2 regions of the Lysinibacillus sp. JNUCC 51 genome follow, and region 1 is predicted to be linked to the other one. Evidence: predicted binding sites of a transcription regulator. Region 1 holds the regulator's gene; the other holds the start of a gene.
What was found. Region 1 encodes CtsR, which represses protease genes until heat stress. Its sites were predicted from a motif close to ATGGTCAATAAAGGTCAAACA; they were not measured.
Positions count from the first base shown of each region.

Region 1 (7,651 bases):
GTGCTAATGTAATTGAGTAGCTAGAATCGTTCTTTTTTGTAAACCAACTCATTGTTGTTTGCTCCATTCTTTATAAATGCATAGTAAGTATATAAAAAAATCGAATTGCTTAGTTTGTTAATTTTTCGAAATATATGGTATTTAGTCTATTCTACTATTTTTTGTAGTGAATTTGGTTAAAATTTTAGTTTATTTCTTAATTTTTTTATAGGCATTATAGAGGATTGTCGATTAAAAGTCATGAAATAGACTATTAAAAAGGTAATAGGTAAATTGAATTTGAAATAGGAAACCTGTAAAATACGAACTGTTTAGATTGAACGTAACAATAGTTTTGAGGAGGTATTTATTATGGAGAAGAAGCGTTTCAAATTTGTAATTCCGGTTATGGTAATTGTAGCAATTGGATCGGTTTACATGTTACGAAACTACTATGCTGAAGTACCCGACTTAGATCAACTATTAATTACTATTAGTGCAACATTAGTATCTGGGGTACTCGCATACTTTTTATTTCCTCAGCAAGGCGAAGATAAAATTGATGATCGTGGTCCTTACTGACAGTAAAAAAGCACCTTAGAAAAACTCTAAGGTGCCTTTAGCATTCCGCTCCGAGTGAACGGCTTTTCCCGTCATTTGTGAGGATGGTCCTAAATGAATTATTATAGCAATAAACTTTCGCTTTTAAGGTTTAAATAAACTGAACCAGCCTTTAAGCTTAAAGACTGCCAGCATAAATAAAGCGATAAAAATCATAATTCCGAGTACGATAAAGTAGCTAAATCTTCCATGTAGCTCTGGCATATATTCAAAATTCATTCCATAAACACCGGCAATAAATGTTAGAGGAATAAAGATTGTTGAAACAATTGTTAAGGTCATCATGATGCCATTCATGCGACTAGAGCTCATCGCCATATAGCTATCACGCATATCAGCAGTAAGTTCCCGGTTTGATTCGATCATTTCTGTGAGTTTAAGCAGATGATCGTAAATATCTCCGAAATAAGCTCGTTCGGATTTCTTAAGTGAGAATCGGTAAGAGTTTAGGATACGATATAATAGATCACGCATCGGTAAAATGGTGCGTCGTAGATCAAGCAAATCACTACGGAATTCAAACACGATTTTCATAGCGTTGAGATTGCTTTGATAGGTAAGCTCATCTTCTAGTGCATTTAAATGATCCTCAATCTTATAAGCAAGTGGGAAATAGCTATCAACGATTTTATCGATTACCTGGTATGTTAAATATATTGTGCCACGTTCCCAGTTCTTTGGCTGTTTTTCTAACATCATTTGTACTCGATCTATTTCCGGTGCTACGTTTTTATGAAATGTAACAATAAATTTATTAGAAACAAAAATGTTTACTTCCTCAGCTGTTAGTTCTTCGTTAACTCTTTGGATAACAAAGAAATGGAAATCATCATAAAAATCGAGCTTTGGCCGCTGTAAACGCATTAAACAATCTTCTATAGCGAGTGGATGGAAATGAAAAAATGTATCTAAAAGTAGTTCTTCTTCTTCAGTCGGACAATTAAAATCGACCCAGTACCATTCAAATTCGTTTTTGTGTATATCTTCAAGCGGAAAATCTTTTATAAGCTTTTGGTCTTTTGTAATTCCAATTGTACGTATCACGGCATTCACCTCAATTCTGTTAATTCTATCCTAACAGGTATATATATTTTCACAAAAAACTTTCTTTATAACATATCCAACCACCAAATAAAGTAGTCGCAAAGAATCTAGATGGTTTTGTAAAGCCTGCCTGCTGTAGTAGTGATAAAATGTCCTCTTCAGGCATAAAAGAAAGAGAACGGATGGATTTCTCCATCTCCGCTACGTCTGATGGTGTTAGCTTTGTATGCTGTAGCCAATAAGCACGCCATAAATCAAATTGTAGCTCAGTTTCTAAGGAACCGGGTTGCCCGTATTTTGATACGAGGACAAATGGGGCACCAGGCTTTAAATTATTCGCTATTTCTTTTAATGTTGCAAGCTTCTCTTGATTATCTTGAATAAAGTGAAGCACTAATACACAGCTTGCTGCATCAAACTTCACTGTAGGTAGCTTAGTATCGAGTATAGTTCCTTGATATAAAGAAATATTATTAGGTAGGGATTTTAAACGTTCACCGGCTATTTGTAGCATCGCTTCTGACGGATCTATGCCAACAAATGACCAATGAGGTCTTTCCTCAGCGAGCTGTAATATTTCATTGCCGATCCCTGAACCAACTACTAAAAATTCAGCTTTTTCATGTAACTCAGATTGGTAAAAGGTTTGTGTTAAACGTAGCATTGCATCATAGCTAGGTAGCGTGCGACGAATACCTTTTTCGTATTCATTTGCAAGTTTGTTATTAAATTCCATAGAGTATCACATGCCTTTCAAAAAAATTTTAAAATGCAATTTATATTTGAAACTATTTAAGGGATAGGTCCGTAAATAGTAGTACATAAAATAAAAAATTAAATGGAAGGGTTGATATAAATGGAAACAAAATGGTCTAAGGTAATCATACACGCAAGTGCGTTTTTTGCGCCATGGTTAGTACCAATTATATTTTTCTTAATTAGCTCGGATGAAGAGGTAAAGAGTATTTCTGTGCAAGCCTTATTGTTCCAAGTTGTCATGGTGGTATTACTTACAATTTCGGGTATTTTAAGCTTCCTGCTTATTGGTATACCGTTCTTGATTGTTTTTGGTATTATGTATTTTATTGCGCCGATTATCGGTATTGTGAAGGCTCTATCTGATGAGTCTTGGCGTTATCCAATTGTTGGTCGATGGGTATAATTTTTATAGACGCAAGTATATGCTAATTGCATATGCTTGCGTTTTTTCTATTGCTGAAAAGGGTATCTTATAGCTAAGGGTTGGACACTTTAATTTTTCTGTGTGCGAATTAATTGCAATTATTTTCAAGCGTTTTGTATAATATACTCAAAGAAAGTCAAAGATAGTCAAAGTCAGTGAAGTAAGCGAGGTGTATTCCTAAAATGCGTAATATATCAGACATCATAGAAGGCTACTTAAAGCAAGTACTTGAATTAGGTGGAGAAGGGCATATTGAAATAAAACGTAGTGAAATCGCAGATAAATTTCAATGCGTGCCCTCACAAATAAATTATGTAATTAATACAAGATTTACTGCCGAACGAGGTTACCTTGTTGAAAGCAAACGTGGTGGTGGTGGATACATTCGAATTTTACGTGTCCGCGCGAATTCACAAATTGATCTAATCGACGATGTCCTCAGGCAAATAGAAGGTGGTGCATCGCAAATAATGGCAGAAGATTTAGTTTATCGACTAATTGATGAGCAGGTAATTTCAAAGCGAGAAGCGAAAATAATGTTAGCAGCAGTTGATCGCTCAACTATCGATTTGCAACTCCCGTTACGGGACAACATTCGATCAAAAATTTTAAGAGCGATGCTAACAACGATTAAATATGAACAGCAAAAATAAAAGAGGTGATGGAAATGATATGCGAACATTGTAAGCAGCGTAATGCGACAGTTACCGTAACACAAGTTCAAAGTGGTCAAAAGGTGGAGCACCATTATTGTGACGTCTGCGCCTCGCAGTTCAATCCATTTCATGCTGAATTTAAGCAAGAGCCAATATCTATTCAACAGCTATTATCCAATTGGTTTGGCTCCCCAACATGGCAGCAACAACAAGTGGGTGAAAAACAGCAGGCACCACAACCGCAAACATGTCCACAATGTGGATTTACGTATAAACAATTTTTAAAAGAAGGTAAATTTGGATGCCCTAGCTGTTACGACACCTTTAGCGAGCACTTACCAAAGCTCTTTAACCGTATACAGGCTGGTCCTCAACATATAGGGAAAATGCCCGGTGCTCGAAATAATGTGTATGTCATTAAAAAGCAAATCGAAGACATTCGTAAACGTATGAAGGCTGCTGTAGATGAAGAACAATTTGAAGAGGCAGCAAAGCTTCGTGATGAAGCGAAGGAACTTGAGAAGCAGCTACAATTTGAAGGTGGTGATGTGTCGTGATGATTGAGTCGTTTTTAGAACGTGCTACACCAATATGGATGAGTGTAGAGGATGATTATTCAGATATTGTCATAAGTACACGCATCCGCCTTGCTCGAAATTTAGATGGTTATCGTTTTCCGTTAGCCTTTACAGAGGATGAAGCATTACAGGTGGAACAGGCAGTTACACATGCAATCAAGGATAGTACAGAACTTCGAGAAAATTATTCATATTTTGCTATTAAAGACTTAACGTCTTTACAGCGTCAAATACTTGTGGAAAAGCACCTGATTAGTCCTCAGCTTGCAAAAAAAGAGCGAGTTGGCTCCATGCTCTTATCTGATGACGAATCAACTAGCATTATGGTGAACGAAGAAGACCATTTACGCATTCAATGTATGACAGCGAGTTTTCAACTTCAAAAGGCATACGAGCAGGCCAATAAAATTGATCGTATCTTAGAGAAAGCTTTGCCTTACGCATTTCGAGATACATTTGGTTATTTAACGAGTTGTCCAACAAATATTGGTACTGGTTTACGAGCATCCGTCATGATGCACCTGCCAGCCCTTACACTTACGAGTCAGATGAATCAAATCATTAATGCAATGACACGATTAGGCATGACGGTAAGAGGAATATATGGGGAGGGTAGCGAAAATATAGGGAATGTTTACCAAGTGTCAAATCAGATTACACTAGGGAAAACAGAGGATGATATTTTAGCGGATATCCAAAGCGTCGCTGAAAAAATAATTCAAAAAGAACGGCATGCAAGAGGTAAGTTAATGGAAAAAGCAGAGCTTGCCTTAGAAGACCGTGTATACCGTGCTTTAGGAACATTAACAAATGCTCGAATTTTAACGAGTGAGGAAGCAGCTACCTGTCTATCTAATGTTCGTTTAGGAGTAGATTTACAGTTAATTGAAGGTATTAAAGCGACTAAATTAAACGAATGTGTAGTAAGTATGCAACCTGGATTTTTACAGAATTACGCAGGTGACGTTTTGCCACCTACGGAGCGAGATCGCGTACGAGCAGAAATGCTTCGTGATGCACTATCTCGAGAAAATATGAGTAAGCCTATTATTCGGGGAAAAGGAGAGGATTCATTTGATGTTTAATCGTTTTACACAACGCGCGCAAAAAGTATTACAGCTTGCACAAGAGGAAGCAATTCGTTGGAAACACGAATCAATTGGAACAGAGCATATTCTATTAGGGCTTATCCGTGAAGGTGGCGGTATTGCTGCAAAAGCATTAGAAGCCATTGATATTAGTCCTCAAATGATTGAATCAGGTATTGAGGAGCTTGTAGGGAAAGGTAAAGAGGATGTTGGTCCAATTGTCCACTACACACCTCGAGCTAAAAAGGTAATTGAACTATCGGTCGATGAATCACGTAAATTAGGTCATTCCTATATCGGCACAGAGCATTTACTATTAGCGCTTATTCGTGAAGGTGAAGGTATAGCGGCCCGTGTATTAAATAATGCTGGTGTCGGATTGAATAAGGCTCGTCAGCAAGTGCTATTGTTATTAGGGAATAATGATAATGCTCAATCTGGTCAACAAGCTGCACAGGCTGCCAATACACCAACACTAGATAGCCTTGCGCGTGATTTAACGCAAATTGCTCGTGAAGGCACTTTAGATCCAGTTATTGGTCGAAGCAAAGAAATTACACGTGTTATTGAAGTTCTGTCACGTCGTACAAAAAATAATCCTGTATTAATCGGGGAGCCTGGTGTTGGTAAAACAGCAATTGCTGAAGGCTTAGCACAGCAAATTATTAATAATGAAGTGCCAGAAATTCTTCGTGATAAACGTGTTATGACACTTGATATGGGGACAGTTGTTGCTGGAACAAAATATCGTGGTGAATTTGAGGACCGTTTGAAAAAAGTAATGGATGAAATTCGCCAAGCGGGTAATGTTATTTTATTCATCGATGAATTGCATACATTGATCGGTGCAGGTGGTGCAGAAGGTGCCATTGATGCATCAAATATTTTAAAACCATCTTTAGCACGTGGCGAGCTTCAATGTATTGGCGCAACGACACTAGATGAGTATCGCAAATATATTGAGAAGGATGCGGCATTAGAGCGTCGTTTCCAACCAATTCAAGTTGATGAGCCAACTGTAGAAGAAGCGATTCAAATTATTCAAGGCTTACGTGATCGTTATGAAGCACATCACCGTGTGAAAATCACAGATGAAGCAATTGAAGCGGCAGCAAAAATGAGTGATCGATATATTTCTGATCGTTTCTTACCAGATAAGGCGATTGACTTAATTGATGAAGCAGGTTCTAAAGTACGTTTACGTTCATTTGCAGTGCCACCAAACTTAAAGGCACTAGAAGATAAGCTTGAAAATGTGCGCTCTGAAAAGAATGCAGCTGTCTCAGGTCAAGAGTTTGAGAAGGCAGCGTCATTAAGAGATACAGAACAAAAGCTAAAAGATGAAATTGAAACTACGAGAAAAAATTGGAAGGAAGAACAGGGTAAAGCCGAGTCAAAAGTTACAGTAGATGATGTAGCAGCGGTAGTATCTATGTGGACTGGAATTCCAGTATCGAAAATTGCTTCAGAAGAATCTTCTAAGTTATTACAGCTTGAAGAAGAGTTACACAAACGAGTTGTAGGTCAAGGAGAAGCAGTAGAGGCAATTTCTCGCGCAATTCGTCGTGCGAGAGCTGGTTTGAAAGATCCGAAACGACCAATTGGCTCATTTATTTTCTTAGGCCCTACTGGGGTTGGTAAAACAGAGCTTGCTAGAGCACTAGCTGAGGTTATGTTTGGTGATGAGGACGCAATGATTCGCGTTGATATGTCTGAGTACATGGAAAAACATTCGACTTCACGTTTAGTTGGTTCACCTCCAGGCTATGTAGGCTTTGATGATGGTGGTCAACTAACAGAAAAGGTTCGTCGTAAACCGTATTCAGTAGTATTACTAGATGAAATTGAGAAGGCTCATCCAGATGTTTTCAATATCTTACTTCAAGTACTTGAAGATGGCCGTTTAACAGATTCTAAAGGTCGAGTGGTAGATTTCCGCAACACAGTTGTTATTATGACATCAAACGTTGGTGCAGATGCTTTAAAATATCAGAAAAACCTTGGCTTTAATGTAGGTGGTACTGATACGAAGTATAAAGATATGAAGGGTACAATGCTCGAGGAATTGAAAAAAGCATTCCGCCCAGAGTTCTTAAACCGTATCGACGAAATGATCGTCTTCCACTCACTAGAAAAAGAACATTTAAAAGAAATCGTAGCGATGATGGCGAATTCTTTAACGAAACGTCTGAAAGAGCAAGACATCTCGTTAGAGTTAACGGACCCGGCTCTCGAGAAAATTGCAGAGGAAGGCTACGACCCTCAATATGGTGCTCGTCCACTGCGTCGTTCATTGCAAAAACAAGTAGAAGACCGTTTATCGGAAGAACTGCTGAAAGGCAATGTAGAGAAGGGCAATCAAGTTATCATTGATTACGTAAATGATGAATTTGTTGTGAAGAAAAAAGAGGAAGTTTCTTCTTCTAAATAATCTTCTTCAGTGGGGGGCCTCTTCATCCCCCACGAATTATTAATCTTCAGATGAATTTCTGCCCGTTAAAT
Region 1 is NZ_CP065545.1:2,539,557-2,547,207, forward strand. It holds gene JNUCC51_RS12170 (globin-coupled sensor protein) at 1-52, opposite strand, end outside; gene JNUCC51_RS12175 (hypothetical protein) at 352-561, shown strand; gene corA (magnesium/cobalt transporter CorA) at 685-1,644, opposite strand; gene JNUCC51_RS12185 (class I SAM-dependent methyltransferase) at 1,694-2,380, opposite strand; gene JNUCC51_RS12190 (DUF4870 domain-containing protein) at 2,501-2,806, shown strand; gene JNUCC51_RS12195 (CtsR family transcriptional regulator) at 3,010-3,480, shown strand; gene JNUCC51_RS12200 (UvrB/UvrC motif-containing protein) at 3,495-4,040, shown strand; gene mcsB (protein-arginine kinase McsB) at 4,037-5,146, shown strand; gene JNUCC51_RS12210 (ATP-dependent Clp protease ATP-binding subunit) at 5,136-7,580, shown strand.

Region 2 (7,651 bases), 960 kb from region 1:
ATTTTCCCCATCTAATTGTAACGGCACCCCATGTTAAGCCACCGCCAAATCCTACAAGTACTAATATATCATCATCTTTAATCTTACCTGCCTCAAGCTCATCTACCAAAGAAATACCTATAGACGCTGCCGACGTATTACCATATTTGTGAATCGTTTTCGACATTTTTTCCGGTGGTAGTTCTAGACGCTCTCGAGCAGATTCCATAATTCGAATATTCGCCTGATGCGGCACTAAAAAGTCTACGTCTTCTTTTGTTAAACCTGCTTTTTCTAATACGTTTACTGCAGATTCACCCATTTGACGAACTGCAAACTTAAATACTTCACGGCCATTCATAGCGATCGTGTCCTGCTGTGTTAAATACAAGTTCTTTCCACCTGTACCGTCAGCTCCAAGCTCAAATGATAAAATACCTCTACCTTCTGATACTGGACCAACAATCGCTGCACTTGCACCGTCACCGAATAACACAGCAGTATTACGATCTTCCCAATCAAGTACTTTCGACAGCTTTTCAACACCTACTACTAAGACGTATTTATAAGCATTTGATTCTACAAATTGCTTTGCTGTCACTAAACTATATATAAATCCTGCACAAGCAGCCGCTTGATCCATCGCAGCTGCATTAACTGCTCCGATTTGCTCCTGAACCATACATGCTACGCTTGGAAAATTTTGATCTTGTGTTACTGTTGCTACAAGTATTAAGCCGATTTCCTCTGGTGTAATACCTGCTTTTGCAATAGCCTCTTTTGCAGCAGCTACTGCTAAATCTGAAGTTTCTTGGTCATCTGCGGCAAAATGGCGTTCTTCAATCCCTGTGCGAGTTCGAATCCATTCATCCGAAGTGTCCATAATTTTTTCTAAATCAAAATTTGTAACGACTTTCTCCGGAACGTATTTGCCAATTCCTATAATACCAGCGTTCATTTAGCAACCCCTCTGCTTTCTTACTATCAATTATTAGTAACTGGTCTTAATTATAACTCATAATGAAGTATTGGTGCAAGATGAATTAAATTTAACGTTCCTCATCATGATAACGTGGGGTTAATTTTTGTTCCCTTTTGGCGTCCAATAATCCCTAAGAAATTGCCCAGACGGAACGAAAATCAACTTATATACATGGCATACGATTTAACAAATGTCATCTCCAACTTTTAGAGCTGATGCAAGAAAAAGCATATTTAGGTGAGGCTGAAAAATTCAATAATGACAGGTTAATGAAAAAAAGCTGCAAATAAATCTGCAGCTTTAGCCTGACAATTGCTAGCATATATTATCAACAACGTAAAAGTTGATATCGTAAAAAGATGAAAGGTGGCACTCGCATGATTCTGCGTACGTCCAATCTTTTTTCTAATAGCTCATTAAGAATCATTTTCTCCTTGGAACGCTTAATGCTCTGAAGAAATCGCTTGATGGGTTGCAGTTTCAAACGACGAGTTGTAAGTTTCCTTTTATTTGGTTTGCTACCGTAGTTGTGTCAACGTAATAGCTGACGCTTTAATCGTCTGGTGTTGCGGTGGTGTTTTTGGTTCAATAAACAACGTTGAGTAATACGCATCCGCAATGGTAATCAAGTAAATCACAAAAAGTAATTGTTTCATTCAATGGTTCAAAAATTCATTTCTCCCTTTTTTCAGTTCTATCAATTCGAATTGTCTAGTTATAATACGAATGATACGTAAAAAAGTTTCAAATTAAAAATGACCAACGCACAGATAATCCCAATAAGCCACCTCGGTATGAGATAAACATTAGTTTAAAGAACAGCGGCAAGGCGAATTAAAATTAATGCTTTTTTGCCTTAATCGACTCGACTACGAATAGAACGACTTCTCCTTAGATTAAAACAACCACGGAACTCCCTAGCAATCAGCATTTACGACGTCTTCAAATTTCGCCGATCCTACTGAAATTGCATAAAAGTACAAAAATAAGATTATCGTTGTGACAAATTCGCCATGTTTCATAGAAATGGTTCTTTTTTTTTCGATTTATGTTATGATATGATAATGAATATGTAGTAAAACTTTATGATATAAAAAAGTTCGGTTGAGGTGAAATTAATGCAATATATCGTAACATTCTTTTGGTCATTCCTACTAGTTTCAATGTTAAACTACGTAGTAAGCTCTGTACTTGGTGTAGATTTTGATTTCCAAACTGCTGTTGTAACATCAGTTGTATTTACAATTCTTGTTTTCATTATCGGTGCGGTTATTCCAAACGAGTCAACTCCAGAAGCTGCAGACAATCATTAATTCAACTAGAAAAAACCTGTTTCGCTCAATGCGGAACAGGTTTTTTTGTTATTTTTCAACAATACATTGACCATCATGCATTCTAATGTGCAATGTTTCTCCTGGTAATACTTCACCTCGAAGCAATTCTTTCGCAACCGCAGTTTCAATATAACGTTGCACGAAGCGTTTTAGTGGTCGTGCGCCAAACTGAGCATCTGCTCCTTGTTCTACAACCCAATCAATTACATTTTGTTCTACTTGTAAAGAAATATCTTGCTCTGCAACTCGTTTGACAAGCTGTTCGACATATTTCCAAGCAATCGCTGTAAAGTGCTCATCTGATAGTGCATGGAACATAATAATATCATCCATACGATTTAACAGCTCTGGTTTAAAATGTTGACGCAGCGCAGCCATTACTAAATCCTCCACTGCTGCATCGTCTTCTTTTGCTTCCATTAAATAGCTTGAGCCAATGTTAGAAGTTAAAATGACCACCGTGTTCGTAAAGTTTACCATACGACCTTGGCTATCAGTAATGCGTCCATCATCTAAAATTTGCAGTAAAATATTCGCAACATCAGGGTGGGCTTTTTCAATTTCATCTAATAATACAACTGAATATGGATTTCGACGAACAGCTTCTGTTAATTGCCCACCTTCTTCATAGCCAACATAGCCTGGAGGTGCCCCTACAAGACGTGATACACTATGCTTCTCCATATATTCACTCATATCAATACGAATAAAATGATCCTCAGAATCAAACAGTTGTGCCGCTAGTGCCTTCGCAAGTTCTGTTTTACCAACACCTGTTGGCCCTAGGAATAAAAAGCTACCAATTGGTCTATGCGGGTCTTTGATACCAGCTCGAGCACGCCATACCGCTTCTGTAACAAGCTGTACAGCATTATCTTGTCCGACTACACGTTCATGCAATGTTTCTTTCAAGCGCAATAATTTTTCACGCTCACCTTCTACTAGTTTCGTCACTGGTATTCCTGTCCAACGTGAAACGATAGATGCGATTTCTTCAGCAGTTACCTCTTCACGTAAAATACGTGATTCCGTAGCATTCTCTAATTGTTTTTCCATCTCTTGAATTTCTTTTTCAAGTGTAGGAATTTTCCCATGTCGTAGTTCGGCTGCTTTATTTAAATCATACTTACTTTCTGCTTCATCTAAGTCACGGCGGTATTTATCAAGTTTTTCACGTTTTTTCTGAATGCCATGTAACGCTTCTTTTTCGGTTTCCCATTGTTTGCGCATGCCCTCAGAGGATTCTTTCAGCTTTGTTAATTCTTCACTGAGTTGCTCTAGACGCTTTTTACTTGCCTCGTCCTTTTCCTTACGTAGTGCTTGCTCCTCAATTTCGAGCTGCATAATACGTCGTGTAACTGCATCCAATTCCTGCGGCATGGAATCAATTTCTGTTCGAATCATCGCACATGCTTCATCGATTAAATCGATGGCCTTATCTGGCAGGAAACGCTCAGTAATATAGCGATTTGAAAGTTCTGCTGCCGCTACAATCGCACGGTCATGAATACGTACCGCATGATGTAACTCAAAGCGCTCTTTCAAGCCACGTAAAATGGAAACTGTATCTTCAATAGATGGCTCACGTACAAGTACTTGTTGGAAACGACGCTCTAAAGCAGGATCTTTTTCAATATACATACGGTATTCATCTAATGTCGTAGCCCCGATACAATGTAGCTCACCTCGTGCAAGCATTGGCTTTAACATATTCCCCGCGTCCATGGCACCATCCGTTTTACCTGCACCAACAATTGTATGAATTTCATCGATAAATAAAATGATACGCCCCTCTGAGTCTTTTACCTCTTTTAAAACACCCTTTAAGCGCTCTTCAAATTGTCCACGATAACTAGCCCCTGCTATTAAGGCACTCATATCCAACTCATACAATATGCAATCTTTTAATCCCTCAGGCACATCGCCTTTTACGATACGTTGGGCTAACCCTTCTACAATTGCTGTTTTACCTACCCCCGGCTCACCTATTAAGACAGGATTATTTTTCGTTTTGCGTGTTAAAATACGAATAACATTACGAATTTCTTCATCACGACCGATTACCGGGTCCATTTTGCCGTTTTTTACTTCTTCAATTAAATTACGTCCAAATTGTTCTAATGGTTTTTTATCATTAGTTTGTTGAAATTGCATATTTAGCACTCCTTTTCAATAATGTTAAGCGGAATCCCGTTTGCCATTCTGTTTTTCACAAAAAAATGTTTGACCTTTTTTGACTAACTTTATTTTACAACATACGACAAACCTTCGCAAAGAATTAGTCCTAAAATTTCTTCCCTTATAACTGGAAAATTACGTTATAATAGAACTATGTTAGTTTTAGTATCGAAAATTGTTCATCATCCTTTTGTAATAATAAGACATTTTTACAAAAAGAAAGCGATGTGTTGGAGATATGGTTATAAAGGATAATATACAAGAAAAATTTCACGATCTTTTTCAAAAGCACGGTGTTTTTATTAAAGTGAATAAGGGTAGTAAAATTTTTTTAGAGGGCGAACGTGCGAAAGAAATATATTATATAAAAACAGGAACTATCTCAATTAGTCAGGAAACGGAGAATGGAAAGGAATTAACCATTCGTATTTGTGGTCCAGACAGTATTATTGGAGAAGGCTCATTATTTTGTAACCTTACTTACAATTCCATGACTGCTAAAGTTTTAGAACCCTCTAGTTTATATGTACTAAGCCGTGAATCATTGGAACTTTTACTAGTGGAACAACCAGATTTAATGGTGGAATATATGAAGTGGTTGCAAACAGAAAATTTAAAGCATCAAAGTCGTTTACGTGATTTGATTTTAAATGGTAAAAAGGGCGCTTTATTTTCAACACTCATTCGCCTTTCGAATACTTATGGTAAGCCTTTAGAAAATGATACTATCTATATTGACCTACCATTAACAAATACAGAAATCGCTAATTTATGTGCGACGAGTCGAGAGATGATTAATCGCATGCTTAATGACTTGAAGAACCACAATATCATATCCTTCGAAAAAGGTTATATTACAATTCACGACCTACAATTTTTAAAGGATGAAATCGCCTGTGAGAATTGTCCGTTACAAATATGTCGTATCGATTAATTCTTTACACGCAAAATCCCCGCTTACTGTTGCAAGCGGGGATTTTTTATCGTGCTTTAAGTGGACTTAGCGTACACCTAATGCCATTTTTGCATAGCGTGACATTTTATCTTTTGACCAAGGTGGATTCCATACAATGTTGACATTTGTACTTTTTACCTCAGGAAGCTCACCTAAAGCTGTATTTACTTGATCAACAATAACAGGTCCAAGTGGGCAGCCCATAGAAGTTAATGTCATTGTAACAGTTGCTACACCTTCTTCATCTAACTCTACATCATATACTAAACCTAAGTTGACGATATCAATACCAAGCTCAGGGTCAATTACATTTTCTAATGCACCTAACATGCTGTCTTTCATATCTTGATCCATCTGTATTTCTCCTTCCGTCACAGTGTTAACTTAATCATAGCAGATGCATCTTATTATGCCAAATGCTGTGCAAGCCATTCAGTTGCTGCTAACATACCATCTCGCGATACAGCATGGCCTGCTCTTTTGTTTGCTAAGAATTTTAAGTCTTCTGGATTCGTTTCATAGTATTTGCGTAAAGTTAAATAAAAATCATACGTTTCATTGAAAGGTACAGTTTTATCTAATTCCCCATGCCAAAATATCACAGGTCGTCCTGCGAATTTTTCTGGTGTTAGGCTAACATCGTATTTAGCTAGAAGCTCATTCGTTTGATGTACTTCTTCTTCGGTCATAGGCAAATCCACACCGCTTTTAGCGAATTGCTGTAATTGATACTCTGCTAATTTAAGAAAACCTGGTGCGCCCATACATACGGCAGCTGTTTTGATCCAATCATACTGCTTTAAACAGCCTGATGTTACAATTCCACCCATTGATGTACCAGCAACGCCAATTTTATCATTCACTAATAATTTTTTATTCTTTAATTCATTATATAATTGTTCAACTTCATGAATAGAATTTAAAACAATATCCCAAAAATGTAAGCTCATTTTCATCTCAGATAGGCCTTCACTACGGTCGCCATGTAATTTTGCATCTGGTAGTAGGACACGCACCCCGCTGCCTACTAATTGATATGCATAATGTAAGTTATGTTCTTTTGCACTCATAAAGCCATGTAAAAAAATCACTACTGGGGTTCTTTCATTCATATTTTCTGTATGTATATGTAATAAAGGAATATTCCCCCACAATTCTTTCTCAACAATCATCTTTGTCACTCCCAACTTTTGTCTCATCTTTATGTTAGCAAACTTTTCTCGATGTGACAAAATTTTGACGAATGGTTTACAAAGAGATACTATTCAAATTATAGGAAAGGGGCAATGAGCTATGAAACCGCATTTAATCGTTTTAGACTTAGATGGTACGTTATTAACGGACCAACAACAAATTTCAGCCAAAACTAAAAAAACATTATTGCAGGCAAAGGAACAAGGCCATCAAGTTATGATTGCTACTGGTCGTCCTTATCGTGCGAGTGATATATATTATCACGAGCTTGGCCTTACAACGCCCATCGTGAATTTTAATGGTGCTTACGTCCACCACCCAAAAAATGCTGCTTGGCAGACTATGCATACTCCTATTGATTTAGGCGTAGTGCATAATGTCGTCGACTCCATTAATAGCTTTGAATACGAAAATATTATCGCAGAGGTTAAGGACGATATTTACGTGCATACAGAGGATGAACGTATATTAAATATCTTTAACATGGGGAATCCAAAAATTACTCTTGGAGATCTCTATACCCATTTACTTGATAACCCAACTAGTTTACTGATTCAAGCTAATGAAGCAAATTCTATGATTATTCGTGATCATTTACAGGAAGTTCACGCTGAAGTCATTGAACATCGTCGTTGGGGAGCGCCGCTTCACATTATAGAAATTGTTCGCCGCGGTTTAAATAAAGCAGTGGGAATCGCCCATGTGGCAAAAGATTTAGGTATCCCACGCGAGCGTATTATTGCATTCGGTGATGAAGATAACGACTTAGAAATGATTGATTACGCCGGCATAGGTGTAGCAATGGGCAATGGAATTCCTACTTTAAAAAATATTGCCAATGAAATTACCACAACCAATAATGACGATGGAATCGCTAAAATACTCATCGATCGCTTAAAATTATCCTAGTGAAGTAGTGATTTCCTATTATTCAGCTCATCACCGAAAGTTGTGGATGACATTTGTTAAAACCTATGAAAGTTGATTGGAGTGGAGACTAAGCGACTCCTTGGGGATTAGCGGCTCATC
Region 2 is NZ_CP065545.1:1,583,631-1,591,281, forward strand. It holds gene JNUCC51_RS07925 (beta-ketoacyl-ACP synthase III) at 1-937, opposite strand, end outside; gene JNUCC51_RS07930 (YjzD family protein) at 2,080-2,274, shown strand; gene JNUCC51_RS07935 (ATP-dependent Clp protease ATP-binding subunit) at 2,323-4,449, opposite strand; gene JNUCC51_RS07940 (Crp/Fnr family transcriptional regulator) at 4,712-5,407, shown strand; gene JNUCC51_RS07945 (metal-sulfur cluster assembly factor) at 5,474-5,782, opposite strand; gene JNUCC51_RS07950 (prolyl oligopeptidase family serine peptidase) at 5,836-6,600, opposite strand; gene JNUCC51_RS07955 (Cof-type HAD-IIB family hydrolase) at 6,722-7,531, shown strand.
Region 2: JNUCC51_RS07935 (ATP-dependent Clp protease ATP-binding subunit) is a predicted target of CtsR. The motif match lies at 4,516-4,536, and genes of this name have one in related genera.